Regions from separate parts of the Paenibacillus phoenicis genome, predicted to be linked through region 2. Evidence: riboswitches for the same ligand, from Rfam matches in the RefSeq annotation. Region 2 holds a riboswitch; each other region holds the start of a gene.
What was found. A riboswitch is a leader RNA that binds a small molecule or an ion and turns the genes downstream of it on or off. The one in region 2 is predicted to bind thiamine pyrophosphate.
Positions count from the first base shown of each region.

Region 1: linked by a shared signal. The riboswitch ahead of U9M73_RS10125 (thiamine phosphate synthase) and the one ahead of tenA (thiaminase II) in region 2 are both predicted to bind thiamine pyrophosphate.
Region 3: linked by a shared signal. The riboswitch ahead of U9M73_RS12695 (ECF transporter S component) and the one ahead of tenA (thiaminase II) in region 2 are both predicted to bind thiamine pyrophosphate.
Region 4: linked by a shared signal. The riboswitch ahead of U9M73_RS20520 (ABC transporter substrate-binding protein) and the one ahead of tenA (thiaminase II) in region 2 are both predicted to bind thiamine pyrophosphate.

Region 1 is NZ_JAYERP010000001.1:2,139,300-2,142,883, reverse strand. Features, by position in the region: gene U9M73_RS10135 (thiazole synthase) at 1-767, opposite strand, end outside; gene thiS (sulfur carrier protein ThiS) at 772-975, opposite strand; gene U9M73_RS10125 (thiamine phosphate synthase) at 981-1,625, opposite strand; TPP riboswitch at 1,740-1,842, opposite strand; gene U9M73_RS10120 (FUSC family protein) at 2,064-2,987, shown strand; gene U9M73_RS10110 (hypothetical protein) at 3,394-3,579, opposite strand.
Region 2 is NZ_JAYERP010000001.1:1,629,245-1,632,828, reverse strand. Features, by position in the region: gene U9M73_RS07690 (alpha-mannosidase) at 1-1,131, shown strand, start outside; gene U9M73_RS07685 (hypothetical protein) at 1,155-1,277, opposite strand; gene U9M73_RS07680 (hypothetical protein) at 1,391-1,693, opposite strand; TPP riboswitch at 1,924-2,027, shown strand; gene tenA (thiaminase II) at 2,183-2,869, shown strand; gene thiM (hydroxyethylthiazole kinase) at 2,935-3,584, shown strand, end outside.
Region 3 is NZ_JAYERP010000001.1:2,693,637-2,697,220, forward strand. Features, by position in the region: gene U9M73_RS12690 (ABC transporter ATP-binding protein) at 1-497, opposite strand, end outside; gene U9M73_RS12695 (ECF transporter S component) at 497-1,102, opposite strand; TPP riboswitch at 1,211-1,322, opposite strand; gene asd (archaetidylserine decarboxylase) at 1,504-2,301, shown strand; gene U9M73_RS12705 (DUF4097 family beta strand repeat-containing protein) at 2,344-3,279, opposite strand; gene U9M73_RS12710 (helix-turn-helix domain-containing protein) at 3,489-3,584, opposite strand, start outside.
Region 4 is NZ_JAYERP010000001.1:4,387,630-4,391,213, forward strand. Features, by position in the region: gene U9M73_RS20515 (MTH1187 family thiamine-binding protein) at 1-282, opposite strand, end outside; gene U9M73_RS20520 (ABC transporter substrate-binding protein) at 340-1,377, opposite strand; TPP riboswitch at 1,563-1,675, opposite strand; gene U9M73_RS20525 (cold-shock protein) at 1,982-2,182, shown strand; gene U9M73_RS20530 (cold-shock protein) at 2,355-2,576, shown strand; gene U9M73_RS20535 (CcdC family protein) at 2,767-3,258, opposite strand; gene U9M73_RS20540 (beta-propeller fold lactonase family protein) at 3,410-3,584, shown strand, end outside.

The sequences.
Region 1 (3,584 bases), 510 kb from region 2:
TCATCCAGAAATCCGGTTAGCGGGGAAGACGCTACCGCGTTTTGCTCCACCGGTCCCAGCCCGGCCAGATGGGCTAATCTGCCGGCTATAACGGCTGCGCGGAACGCTTCAGCCATGCCCAGCGGATCGCGGGCGGTTGCAATCGCCGTATTTAAGAGGACAGCCGCTGCGCCCATTTCCATTGCTTCCGCTGCCTCTGACGGCTTGCCGATCCCGGCGTCCACGATCACCGGCAGGCCTGCTTCCTCGATCAGGATCTGAATCAATTCCTTCGTCCGCAGACCGCGGTTGCTGCCAATCGGTGACCCGAGTGGCATGACGGCAGCGGCTCCAGCCTCCCTTAACCGGAGAGCGGCTGACAAATCCGGGCTCATATAAGGAAGGACAACGAACCCTTCCGCGGCCAATACCTCGGTTGCTTTAATGGTTTCCACGTTGTCTGGCAGCAAATAACGTTGATCCTGGATGACCTCCAGTTTGATCCAATTGCCCATATCCGCCGCCCTAGCCAATCTGGCGATGCGGATCGCCTCTTCCGCGTTACGGGCGCCGGAGGTGTTCGGCAGCAGCGTCATATGCGAAGGGATATGATGCAGCAGATTTTCCTCCTCCCAATCGGGATTCACTCTTCTTAAAGCGACGGTGATGACTTCTGCTCCTGAACGTTCGATCACTTCGGGAATTAAGGTATTGCGATTATATTTGCCAGTACCGATAAAGAGACGGCTGGACAAAGCCTTGCCGCCAATATGGAATAAGTCCTGCATAGGATCAACCTCCCCCAACAAAATGGACTAGCTCAATACGATCCCCATCCGATAACGGGGTCACGTCATAGTCTTCCTTTCGTATAACTGTACCGTTTAGTTCAACCAACAGCTTTCGGTCCTTCCATGGGGGCTCTGCTAATAAATCGGCCAGTGTGACACAGCTTTCGTTGATCGTCGTCTCTTTCCCATTCAGACGAACCTGCACGTGGTTCACCCCCTTTCCAGCCAAGCTGTCTGCATTGCCTCGCGATATGCTTGGGCTTCTTCTGCCGGGTCCGGTGCATGAAACAACCTTGTCATGACGGCAATCCCTTGAGCGCCGCAGCGGATGATCTCTCCCGCTTGATCCGGTCGGATGCCTCCAATGGCGATCATCGGAACCGGGCAAGCCTTCGCCGTAGCAGTTAATGCCTCCAGCCCTCTGCCGGGAAGTCCGGGTTTGCTGGAGGTATCGTACACATGTCCGAACAGGCAATAATCCGCTCCATCTACGGCGGCCTGCACCGTTTCTTCCACCGAATGAACCGACCTGCCCAAGCGCATCCCGCTGGCTAACGGACGAGCGGAGTCCACCGGAAGACTATGGCCGGCTAAGTGGACATTCACTGCCCGCGCGGCCAAGGCCACGTCCAGCCGATCGTTCACGACAATTTTGTTCAGCGGAATGCCTGATTCGAACATTTGTTGAATGATCTCCAGCTGACCTTTCGCGGTGAGCTGCTTATCCCGCACATGAATGTAATCCAAGTAGGGAAGGGCCTTGAGGGATACCCTGAGCAGTTCGGATACGTGGATGGGAGAGATGGAGATCAGATGCAGTTCGGGTGCGGTTAGCGTTAATTTTTGGCTCGTCATATTCATCCCCTCTCAGGTTAGAAATCCAATGCAAAAAAGCCCCCTCCGCAAGGAGGGGGCTAAGTTCAGCAACAGAAGGAATAAGCCTAAATAGACTTATGTTCTGGTTCATACATGCTTTACGCTCCACTTCCCTACGCAGGTCTTAACCCGTTCAGGTTCAAAGGGTCCAAATCTTTCGATTCATCTCAGCCTTGCGGCTCCCCTAGTGTCGATCGATTTAGAATTGTCATGTTTACTATACACGGGGATCCAGATAATTACAACCGTTGAATTGGATTGGTGTTAAGCTGCCTGCTTTAAGCCGTTTCCAAGAAATTTTCATGAAAATGTCACGATTTATCGCAAAAATAGCCGTTTTGTGATGTTTAATTAAATTGAAGCGAATTAAAAACATCCTCTATAATACGGTCGGAGCTTGATTGGGGAGTGATGAGATTGAAATGGACGATTGGTTTACGCAATCTCAAGACAGGGCTAGCCATCTGTTTGTGTGTGATCGTTGCAGCGTTATTGCGCCTGGAGTATCCTTTTTACGCCGCGATCGCAACGATCATTTCCATGGAAAATTCGGTCACCAACTCATTTACGGCCGGGAAACATCGGACGATGGGGACGTTTGTTGGGGCGATCGTGGGTGCAGGTTTCGCCATGATTGAGCCTGGGAACGCGGTGTATTGCGCGTTAGGCGTCATCGTCGTAATCTATGTCTGCAATTTGCTGAAATGGAATAAGTCAATATCCATCGGGTGTATCGTTTTTTTAGCTATCATGTTGAATCTTCAGCCGGGTGAAAGTCCGATTTTTTATGGGATTAACCGGATCACAGACACATTGGTTGGTATTGCTGTTGCTGTGATCGTCAATTTGGTCGTCTTCCCCCCTAAACATGAGGCCGATTTGGAAAAGGCGCGGAAAGCCGTCGCTAAGCGGATGGCCGATTTATTCGGGCAGATCACGAAGTGCCGGGAAGTCGTCGATTTGGAGAGTTTTCGTGCGGAGCTAGGTTGCCTGGAGAAATATTATCAGCTTTGCAAAGAGGAATTCCATCTGACTCGAGATCTCAGCGAATCGATGGAGCACATCGGCAAAGAAATTGAATCCTATCGCCATATCTATGAGCATTTGGTGATTTTGCAGCAGCTGCTTGCCGAGCATCGACTGTTGCTGGTCGAGGCCGATCATGAACGGAGCGACTCAGCAGAGGTAGGAAACCGTAGTGAAGAGCAGCAGTACAAGATCGAAACCGTCTATGAGTACCACGCGGATTGGATATACGCTGAGCTGCAGAAGCTGGGATTACCGCTTCCGATTAAGGAGCGGGGTCGTTTCCAGACGAAAGCGGAGCTTAAAATATCGTAACGTGGGTATGGTGCCTACGATTTTCTAACGAACAGGTAGAAAGGGGATGTCCCAAGAGCCGTTAAAGGCTTCTGGGGCATCCCTGCTTTTTTAAGCAAAATAGTGTCCTGATGGCACCAAGAAAACCGAAATGGGCATCAGCCTCTTCCGGTGTGATGCTGACCACAGGCACGTTTAATTGCCGCCCGATGACAGCAGCGATTTCGCGAAGCTGAATGCCTTCGTCGCCGGCACCAAGCAACCGTGAACCCGCTGGGGCGGACTCTACATCCGCTAGTATGAAAAAGAAGGGTTGCTGGATGAGATTGATGAAAATCAAAGGCTTTTAGTGGATCGAGTATCGGAAATTGTTTCAAGGATTGTTTTTATACAGTAAAAAAGGAGTGCACTAGCAGTTTCTGGCCTGTTAGAATCTAAAGGAGAAGAAAAGAAGGAGTCCTACGATGATGACGAGAGTGGTCCAAAAGCCGCCTTTTGCTAAAGCGTCCCAATCTCCGATTTCAGCACGATTCATCGAATCCGCAAAATTGATGAAAGGCTTACGTTGATACTCTTTAAACTTTTCTTTCTCTTGTTTCTCCCACATATTCACTGTAA
Region 2 (3,584 bases):
TGGGTACGCGTGGAGAACGTGCCGCCGCTTGGCTTTGTAACGATCCAACGTAAGAAGGACGGGCAAGCAAATAACGCGGTGACAAGCGAACCGTTTAAAGCGCGGCCAAACGGGATCGAAACTCCGATTTATAACATTGAGTGGAACGACCGCGGGCAGCTGATCTCCATCTTCGACCGCGTCGCTGGCCGTGAAGTGCTGGCTTCCGGCGAACGGGGCAACGTGCTGCAGGTGTTTGAGGATAAGCCCAAAATGTTTGAGGCTTGGGACATCGATGTGTTCTATCAGGAGAAGCAGCGCGAGGTTGAGCAACTCCAAGAATGCAAGGTCGTTACCGGTACGCTGCGGGCTGTCGTCACATTTACCTGGACGTACATGAGCTCGACGATTCGCCAGCAGATGATTCTGTATGCCGATAACCGGCGGATCGATTTCCGGACTTGGGTGGATTGGCAGGAACGTCAGCAGCTGCTGAAGGTTGCTTTTCCAGTGGACATTCGGGCGACGGAAGCGACTTACGACATTCAGTATGGCAACGTGAAGCGCCCAACGCATTGGAACACGTCGTGGGATTTCGCCCGCTTCGAAACGGTCGGGCATCAATGGGTGGATTTGTCGGAGCGCGGCTATGGGGTTAGTCTGCTGAATGATTGCAAGTACGGGCATGACATTAAGGATCATGTGATACGCCTGTCGCTGCTGAAATCGGCAACGTACCCAGACCCGCAGGCGGATCGCGGCGAGCATGAATTTACGTATGCGCTGTATCCGCATGAGGGGGATTGGTCCGAAGGCGGTACCGTGCAGGCGGCAGCGCTCCTGAATCAACCGGTATACGCTACACCAGGTACGGCTCATACTACGTCGTTCTCCTTGCTCCAAACGAGCGGCAGTGCGGATGTCGTCATCGATGCGGTGAAAAAAGCGGAAGACGACGATAGCGTGATCGTCCGTTTCCATGAATATAAGGGCGGCCGGGGCCGCGTCCGGTTACACGTCGGAGTGCCCGTGGCGTCCTGGCAGGAAACCGACCTGATGGAACGTCCGGCCGGAGAGCTGTCCTCCGCAGATACGATTGAGCTGACAGTGACGCCTTATGAAATCAAGACGATTCGTCTTCAGTTGAAATAAAGATGGGCGAAACGGGCGCCTCCTCAGTTGTCGGAAGTGGGGGCGCCTGTTAGCGTTTCAATATCGTTAGAACCATAGAAAAATAAAACCACCAGAATAATGATCACAATCCATTCGGAAAAACCTTCGCCGTCAAATTGACCCATGTGGCAAACCCCCGTAATCGTAATTAAGTTCAAAGCGTACAATCTCCATTTGGCGTCCGCTGAAATGAACAGGCATTTGGAGCAACTCCGGCTTACGACAACGAACGCCAGCATTAGGAGGAACTGTCCGCTTTTTTCTTCATGGCATTAATGATGTCGTTGATGGTGAGATCCCCGTTTTCATTGAGGAAATTCAGCAGTTTATCGGCGTTCGCGTCGCTGCTGATCGTTTTGTACTCGCCAACCAAGGAGACGAACATGGTCGCGTTTCGGTATAACTGGACGGAATCCACGCGTAGTTTGCCGGAGAGCAGCAGCGCAGCTACGGTGTATTCCGGGGTTTTAGGCCGGAAGCCGCCTTTTTTGCCGTTCTTCTTGCTGGAAGACGAGGACTTGTTCTTTCCGGCTGAGTTCATGGCTTTACCTTCCTTAACTTGATGGAGTCCAGTTGCTTGTCATGCGGAACAGGTCGAACCGATCCCGAAATCGATCCTAAATCGATTCCTAGGAGTGCCCTGTTATTTATGCTATGCAACCGCGCGGGGTTGGTGTAGACGAAGAGACGCAAACGATCCACCTATTCCACCATCTGGACGGGATTGACAATCCAGGCAGGGACCGGTAGAGTAATAATTGAATTGCATAGGAAATCCACTAGGGGCGCCGTCATCGGCTGAGACAAGAGATCATCTTGGACCCTTTGAACCTGATCTAGTTCATACTAGCGTAGGAAAGTGGAGCCGGCCCCAAGTGACATGCGCTTAGGCTGCCATGAGTATATCGGTATGCCTAGGGTTCATCCAGCCGCTCCCTCTACGGAGCGGCTTTTTTGCGTGCTCTGGCAGCTCGGTTTGCCGTTGTCCTCTCAGAGGATTTCCTTGCCAAAATTTGTGGAGGTGGAGAAGTTGGGATTTTCTCAAGAGTTGCGTAGGAAGGCGGACGGAATTTATCAAGCGATATTTGATCATCCCTTTGTCAGAGGTATTGCGGAAGGCCGGTTACAGAAAGAACAGCTCATTCATTACGTCAAGCAAGATTTTGAGTATCTGAATGCTTACATGCGAATTTACGGGATCGCGATTTCCAAGTGCCAGACCCGCGAGGAGATTGCGTTGTTCAATCAACAGATCGATTTCATTTTAAACAGTGAGATTCATCCGCATCACAATTTTTGCCGGGTGGCCGGGGTGAAATTTGAAGATTTGCAAGGCTTTCCGCTAGCCCCTTCGGCTCATCATTATATCCGTCATATGCTGACGGTGGCCCACGAAGGAAGTTTGGGAGAAATATACGCCGTGCTCCTGCCTTGTCCGTGGACTTATCTGGAGATTGGCAAGAAGCTGTTGGAGGAAGTGCAGCCGACGCCGGAGCATCCGTACTATGAGTGGATCACTTTCTACGGTCAACGGGCAGGAGGCGTCACAGAGAAGTTCATGCGGGCGTTGGACCAATGGGCGGAAACCGCCAATGCGGCGGAGCGTCAACGCATGACCGAGCATTTTTTGCAGAGCTGCCAGCTCGAATATCTCTTCTGGGATATGGCGTATCGGTTGGAAGATTGGCCGGTTGCGGTGCCGGTGCTTCAGCTGTAACTCCGCGCCGATTCGCTATCCATCCATGCCCAAAGCCAAATGATCGAAAGAGAGGTTGAACTTATATGAGTTTGCTGGAAAAAGAGCTATCCGAAGTGCTGCAAAAGGTGCAAAATACGAAACCGCTCGTTCATAACATCACGAACGTGGTTGTCACGAATTTTACGGCGAACGGCTTGTACGCGCTTGGCGCGTCGCCGGTCATGGCGTATGCGCCGGAGGAGGTGGCCGATATGGCCAAGATCGCCGGCGCGCTTGTCCTTAACATCGGCACGTTGTCGACGCCGCAGGTGGAGGCGATGATCCTTGCCGGCCAGTCGGCGAACGCCCACGGCGTGCCGGTGCTGCTTGACCCGGTGGGCGCGGGAGCTACCGCCTTCCGGACCGAGTCGGCGCTGAGCATCCTGCGCGAGGTGAAGGTGTCGCTCGTGCGCGGCAACGCGGCGGAGATCGCCCATCTCGTCGGGGAATCCCGCGAGATCAAGGGCGTCGACGCCGGCGACACCGCGAGCGCCGAGGCGGCCGAGCTCGCGGTGCGGGCCGCGCGGGCGCTGAACACGGTCGTGGCGATCACCGGCCGTGAAGATGTCATCACCGACGGGCTGCAGTGCCGGATCGTGAGCGGCGGCGACGCGCTGCTCACCCAGGTGACCGGCACGGGCTGCCTGCTGACGTCGGTGTTGGGGGCTTTCGCCGCGGTGGAGCGCGATCTGCT
Region 3 (3,584 bases), 1.1 Mb from region 2:
AAAGCCGAAGGCTCATCCAGCAGCAGCACCTCCGGATCGCCAAGCAGCACCGATGCGAGCGCCAACCGTTGCTTCATCCCTTGGGACAGCGAATCGATCGGCACATGGATCTCAGGCAGGTCCAGGCCCACCTTGGCCAATGCGGCCTGCATCCGCGCGGGCATATCCTGCTTCGGCACGCCTAAATTTTCTAAGGCAAAAGCCAACTCCTCATCCACATAAGGCATACAAAACTGCGTATCCGGATCCTGGAACAGAAAGCGCCACGACGAGGGAAGCTGCTGCGCGGACGTGCGCATCGGAATCTCTACCAAGTCTGGAATGATGCCGCTCAGCACCTGGAGCAGCGTCGATTTGCCGCATCCGCTGGGACCCAGCAGCAGCACATGCTCCCCGCGCCGCACCGAGAAATCCAAATCCTTAAACACAAACCGGTCTTCACCCGGGAACTTGAGCCGCAGCTCCCGGACCTCAGCTGCCGTCGTTTCCTTCCGCATCAGTCATTCAACGCCGCATAGTCTTTCGGATCAACCGGTCGCAGCAGCGTCGTAACCCCTGTCGCCTCTACGGCCTTCACGACGGCATAAGCGAAGTACCCGCAGATCAGCGCCGAGCTGACGGCCCGCATCGCATATTTGGCGGTCAAGAGCCATGGCTCGTAATCCTGCACATATCCGTAGAAGAAATCCGGGATAACCGAACCCACGGCAGCTCCGATCCCGGCTAATGCAGCAACGGAGCCGGAAAATTTCCGATACCGGAACGCAGCGAACACCAGCTCCGCCCCTAAGCCTTGCAGCACGCTGTAAAGAATCAGCTGAACTCCCCATTCGCTGCCGAACAAAATTTCCACATGGGCCGCAGCGACCTCCGCGATCAACGCCACCCCCGGTTTGCGGATCAGCAAGAACACCAGCGTTGCAGCCAGGAACCACATTCCGTACACCAGTTCATCGGCCTGGAAGAACAGGGGGGAGAACAAATTGTACACCGAGCTCCAGAAGTGATACACCACGCCCAGCACCAACGAAACCAACACCGTCACCAGCACATCGCTTAGCTTGAGGCCACGCCCCGTTCTTTTTTGAACAACCTCCGACATCTTCATCTCTCCTCTTGATCATTTGGTTTAAATCCTCGCATCGTAAAAAAAACCGCCTGAATAAGCTCAGACGGCGGTCAGGTCACGGGGGCGCACGTAGGCACAAAAAGTCCCGGACGATCGATTCTCTACGCTGGCATTATCCAGATCAGATTAACGGTCCGCGGCGCAATATGCCGCTATCTCAGCCTGATTCGCTCAAGCCCCCGTATCCCTATGCGATTGATATAAACATACACCAACTCCGCCCAGGCATCAAGCCTAAATTTGTACAAATCTGTAAACTAGGAGTTACCCGTCCTGTATTGATTTCGGCCTGATTCTGTGTCAAGATAAGCGGAAGTGGCAACGAATTCATCAATACCAATGCAGCATTACTGGACAGACTAGGAGGATGCGATTTGGCCGCGACATGGATGAAATGGATGACAGAGCTCTCCTCCCGGAAATGGTTATCCCGGTTGATGGGCAAGTTCTCCCATTCGGGGGTTAGCCGAGCAATGATCCCTTTTTTCGCAAAATCGTATGGCATTCCGCTGCATGAAGCGGAGAAGGAGCTTCGGGAATATCGCACGTTAAACGAGTTCTTCACCCGCAAATTAAAGCCGGGCATGCGCCCGCTGCACGCGGAGCCGGGAGTGATGATCAGTCCAGTGGACGCGCTGATTACGTTTATGGGCGAGGTGCAATCCGGCACGATCTTGAACGTCAAAGGACAGGATTATTCCTTGGAAGCGCTGCTGGACGGCTCCCCTCGTGTAGAATTGTACAAACACGGTTACGCCTTTGTTCTTTATCTGAGTCCTACCGATTATCACCGGATTCACGCACCCGTGACGGGCAAGAAGCTGGAATGCGAGCACATCAAAGGCCGGGTCTACCCGGTGAACGATTTTGGCATGCGCCATATGAAGAAGGTGTTGTGCCGAAACGAACGCTTGATCACTTACATTTCCCACGACTATGGGGAAATCGCCCTCGTGAAGGTCGGCGCGATGAACGTGAGCAGCATCCAGTACACCGACCCTTCGGCAAAATCCTGGGAGCAAGGCGACGACCTGGCTTATTTCGAGTTTGGATCCACCGTCGTTCTGCTCACCCAGAACGGCACCTTCACCCCATTGCCTGAACTTGCGCCCGGACAGAAGGTACGGATGGGCGAAGCGCTGGGCCGGTTTAACTCCGCAAAACCAAGCTAATTCAGTGATCATCGCCCGCCGGCTTCGGCCGGCTCTTCCCCTTTATTGCACCGTAATGCTGCCGATGGAAGTCTCCAGCGCGACCAACGGCCCTCCGCCGCCCCGCTCGCTTCGTCCCTTCGCGGCTCCAATGACTTCGCCCAGTTCGCTGGACGTTTCGAGATCGCAGGCTAACGACGGATCAAGCGTTGCCGTGATGCTGCCAACATCGGTGATGGCTTGAAGCTGACCGCCCGTATCCAGCGTGAGAATATCTAGATTGATGCTGCCGGTGGCTGTACGGATCGATGAATCCCCGGACAGACGTGCATCCTCGACCCGAATCGACCCGACCTCTCCCTTCAGCCGGTAGGTTCCCGTAAGCCCGCTCGCCGCGATCTCCCCGACATGGTTCGTGACTTCAAACTCCTGAATCCCGGCAGGGACCTCAACGACATAATCGATGCGGAATTCGGTAAAATGCAGCTCCTTCTGCGCCCAATCCCATAAATTTTGGTCCGGCGCGCCTTTGGCGTGCACGCGCACCTGAGCCGTATTGCCCTGAGAGGTGACGGTCACCTCGCTCTGTTCAAACAACGTATCCAGCTTCTCCTTACGTGCCGGCAGATCCGCGGCCTGGATGGTCGCTTTCACCACGATCTGATCGGACGTGCCTTCCTTCAACTCAAGACGCCCTACGGCATTCTCCAGCTGCAGCTTGCTGGCGTTGCCGATGGCTTCGCTTGTCGAAAGGTCATGCGAGCGTCCCGTGAACGTCAAATCGTCCTTCCACTCGTCTGCGGCCAGCGCCACCGACTGCTGCACGGATGCCGCGGTCTCGCTAATCGATTGGCTTATCGAATCAACGGTATTCCCCAAGGTCTGCCCCCATTGCTGCTGCAGCGTTTCATTTTCCGCCGGACCGCAACCTGAAGCCAGGGCCAGAAGTACGGCCGATGCCGCCAGCCATGCGATTTGGGATGTACGTTTCTTTCGCATTTTCGTCCTCCTTCTATTTCCATCTATCCTGAGCTTATATCAAGGTTCCCGTGAACCACCACAGGCGCGGGACCGGTTTGCTCCCTAGACTTTGGTCAAGGAGACGGTTCGCAGGGCAAGCGGAAAAACCGCCGAGCATGAAGCCCGGCGGTCGATAAATGAAGCTTATTTAACTTTAGGGTGGGTTGGGTTAGATTAGAGTAGCCTGCTTAGCGGATTTCGGACGGGCTTTTTCCCGTATATTGTTTGAACTGGCGACTGAAGAAGAAGATATCCCGATACCCCAGCGCATCCGCAACCTCGGT
Region 4 (3,584 bases), 2.8 Mb from region 2:
TTTTTCAATCAGCTTATCCATGCTGACGCCTTTGGGATTGTACGAAATTTTAATTTGCGAAATGATGCCCGTACTGCCGAACTCAATGACGGCTTCGTTCATTTTCTTCACGATGGCCAGCAGCTCGTCGAGATCCCCCTCCATGGTCGTCTCCAGGGGGTTCACCTGATATTTGACCCCGGATGCTTGAATCACTTCAATGGCCCGGTCTACATAGGGAATGACGTCTTCGCCGTTGGGTGTCTTCGGAATGATCTGAATGCTTAATAACGCGTTTGGCATGGGTGGGTTCATCCTTTCGAATAGGGATTTGGCATCATTGGGTTAAAGTATAGTAAATTATTCGCTTGGCAAAAACTCGTTGGTAAAAGCGGCATCTACGTCAAGCGGTTTTTCCAGCAGCTTGCGATCAAACATCCAATCGGAGTAGTTCTGCCACACTTCTTTCTTCTGCTCGCCCCAGCGCGGAGCATCGTCCTTGTATTTCGGGCTCAGCCATTTTTGACTGGCCACCACCAGGTCCTTGTCGAGCTCCGGTACGGCTTTCAACAGGATCTGCGCCGCTTCTTCCGGATGGTCGATCGCATAATTGTAACCTTTAGACACGGCCCGCATAAAAGCCTTTACCAGCTCGGGGTTGTCCTTGACCGTCTTCTCGTTTGTCACGAGTACCGGGGTGTAGTAGTCCAGCTTCTCGGAGAAATCCTTGACATACAGCATGTCGATCGGCTCGCCCCGCAGCTCGGCCTCAATGCCTGTCCAGGCGTAGAAAATCCAGGCAAAATCAATATCCCGCTTCACTGCCGTAAAATAATCGGCATCCCCGATATTAACGAATTTCACCTTGTTGACATCAGCGCCTTGCAGGTCCATGATCGATTGGATCACCGCTTGTTCCACCGGAGAGCCCCAGCCGCCGTAGGCTTTGCCTTCGAAGTCTTTAGGCGATTTAATATTCTTGTCTACGGGGGCAGCGAAGCCGGACGTATTGTGCTGAATGATCGCGGCAATCGAGACGAGCGGGACGCCTTGGATCCGGCTTTGAGTTACGTTCTCCTGCACGCTGACGCCAAACGGCACCTCTCCGGAGGCAACCATCGCCTCAGCACCGCCGGAACCGGGCAGGAGGATGTCCACATTCAGCCCTTCCTCGGCGAAATAGCCTTGATCCTTGGCGACGTAAAGCCCGGTGTGGTTCGTATTCGGGCTCCAGTCGAGCACGACTTTAACATCTTGCAGCTCTGTGTTAGAACCTTGATTTGGTGCGGCGGCTTCGGTATTTTGCCCGCTTGGGTTTCCGGCTTTCGCCTTCCCGGCGCTGTTCCCATTCGCTCCGCCGCAGGCGGACAATATCAGCAGCAAGCAACCGAGAAACATGGCCAGTGCGGTACGTACTTGAACTTTCACGACTTCTACTCTCCTTCGTTGGTGTAGATTTCCGCAGCTTGTTCTTGGTATAACCCTGGATGTGCGTCCTTAAGCGTAACTTCCAACTTCCGGATACAAAAAAACGTCCCGGATCCGGGACGCAATAGGCAATGGAAATGACATGTAAAATAAGTTCATCACCATGGTATGGCTCCCTACGCTGGCATTATCCAGATCAGGTTGAAGGGTCAGTATCTTGGAGGGATACACTCTCAGCCGGCCAATTCCAGCACCCCTGAACAATATGACTGCAGATTACATCTGTCATTATAGTTTTCGCCAACTGGATTTGTCCAGTCTTTCCGGACCAGCTTGCAAAAACCAGGGGATTTGCTTTTTATCTGGCAAAAGGATATAATGAGTTCAAATCATGGTTTTGAAAGAGGATATCATTCACGCATTGAAAAGGGTGTCACTTTATAAAACTGGAACTTTTTTCAATGTGTGAATTTTTTTTATACAAGTGGTGCATGTTCAATAAGGGTCAGCCTTTATTGAGCGACTTCTGTTAAAAAAATGAATCATGTTAATCTTGAAACAGGAGGTATTCCCCATGGAAACCGGAACAGTGAAATGGTTTAACGCTGAGAAAGGTTTTGGCTTCATCGAAGTGGAAGGCGGAAATGACGTATTCGTTCATTTCAGCGCAATCACCGGCGAAGGCTTCAAAACCCTCGACGAAGGCCAACGCGTACAATTCAACGTGGTTCAAGGCAACCGCGGCCCGCAAGCCGAGAACGTTGTAAAACTGTAAGTTAGTTAGGAACTGCTCTTAATGCGTGCTCGCATTAAGGGCAGTTTTTCTTCGCGAAGATCATTCATGAGGTTAATTTTTCAGAAGTCCGCTTCTGATGGTACATATAAAGCTGCAACAATTACATCGATTCACCTGGTTGGAACGTTCACCTTGAAGAGGAGGGGAATTTATGAACTACCGTAAAAAGACGTTAGAGGAAATTCCTGAGGAAAATACGCCGGTATGGACCTGCACTAGCGATGACTGCAACGGGTGGATGCGGGACAATTTCACCTTTGAATATAGCCCCGTATGTCCGCTCTGCTCGTCCGAGATGGTCATGGGGATGCGCATGCTCCCTCAACTGAGCAATCCAAGCTCCGATCAAAGATCGTCGTCCAAGAAGGCATAGGCGAAAGCTGCTGCCGGAATCGGAGAGCGCGGTGAGCAACAACAGCCGTATTCGCTTCATGCGAGTACGGCTGTTGTTGTATTCATCCGGGTGATAGATTGGAAAGTGATGTAAAAATAAAATCTCCATAAAAGGATTGCATCTATATAGAAAATTTAATATGTTTGAGGTGCTGCAACGGTTTCGTGAATCATGAGGAGGCGGTATTCCCGGTCATTGCCCGGTATTGCTTGAGCATATACAGCCGCCAGCGAATAATCATGCCGTAAGCGAGCAGGAAGAACAGCGCCGCGGTTTGCATGACGGAGACGTATTGTTCTACGGCCTCATGCAGCAAGAGACGGACGACAAGCAGTCCAATCAGGATAAAGATAAAGCTGCGGGAACGTTCCGCGTAAATTTCGCCGCCGATGTTCTCGAACTTGGTTGTCCGAATCAACGGATAGGAGAACAGGAGCCAACCGAAAGCGAAGGCGATTACGCCCCACAGGAGAGGAATGTGCGTTTCCGGCACAACAAACATGAAGAGGCCGGTTGTCATTCCTAGAGGAGGAATGATGATTTTCTTCACCGTGACAGGCCGACGACTGGCTTTCAGACGGATAAACAGAACAGCGACGGCCATGGCCATTGCACCAACGGTAAAGGCGGCTTGCATATAAGAGGGATTCATTAGGTTCATAGAGGTTCCCTTTCTGTAAGTATATAGTATGTATATATTGAGTATTTAGCGAAATGGAATAAAGTGACTAGCGAATAGCGATTCGCGAGAACATTATAACATACTCGTCTGCACTTGTTTCAAACTTGGTAAGGGAAGGGGAAGAAGGAAGATGAATAGCGAATTAACGGTCGCCGTCCATTGCTTGTTGTATTTAGATTCCAAGGAGGATCGCATGGCCAATAGCGAACAGATCGCCTGCAGCGTCGCGACCCATCCGGCCCGTGTACGTAAGGTGCTCAGCCTGCTTCGCCGCCACGACCTGGTGACGACGAAGGAAGGGGCCC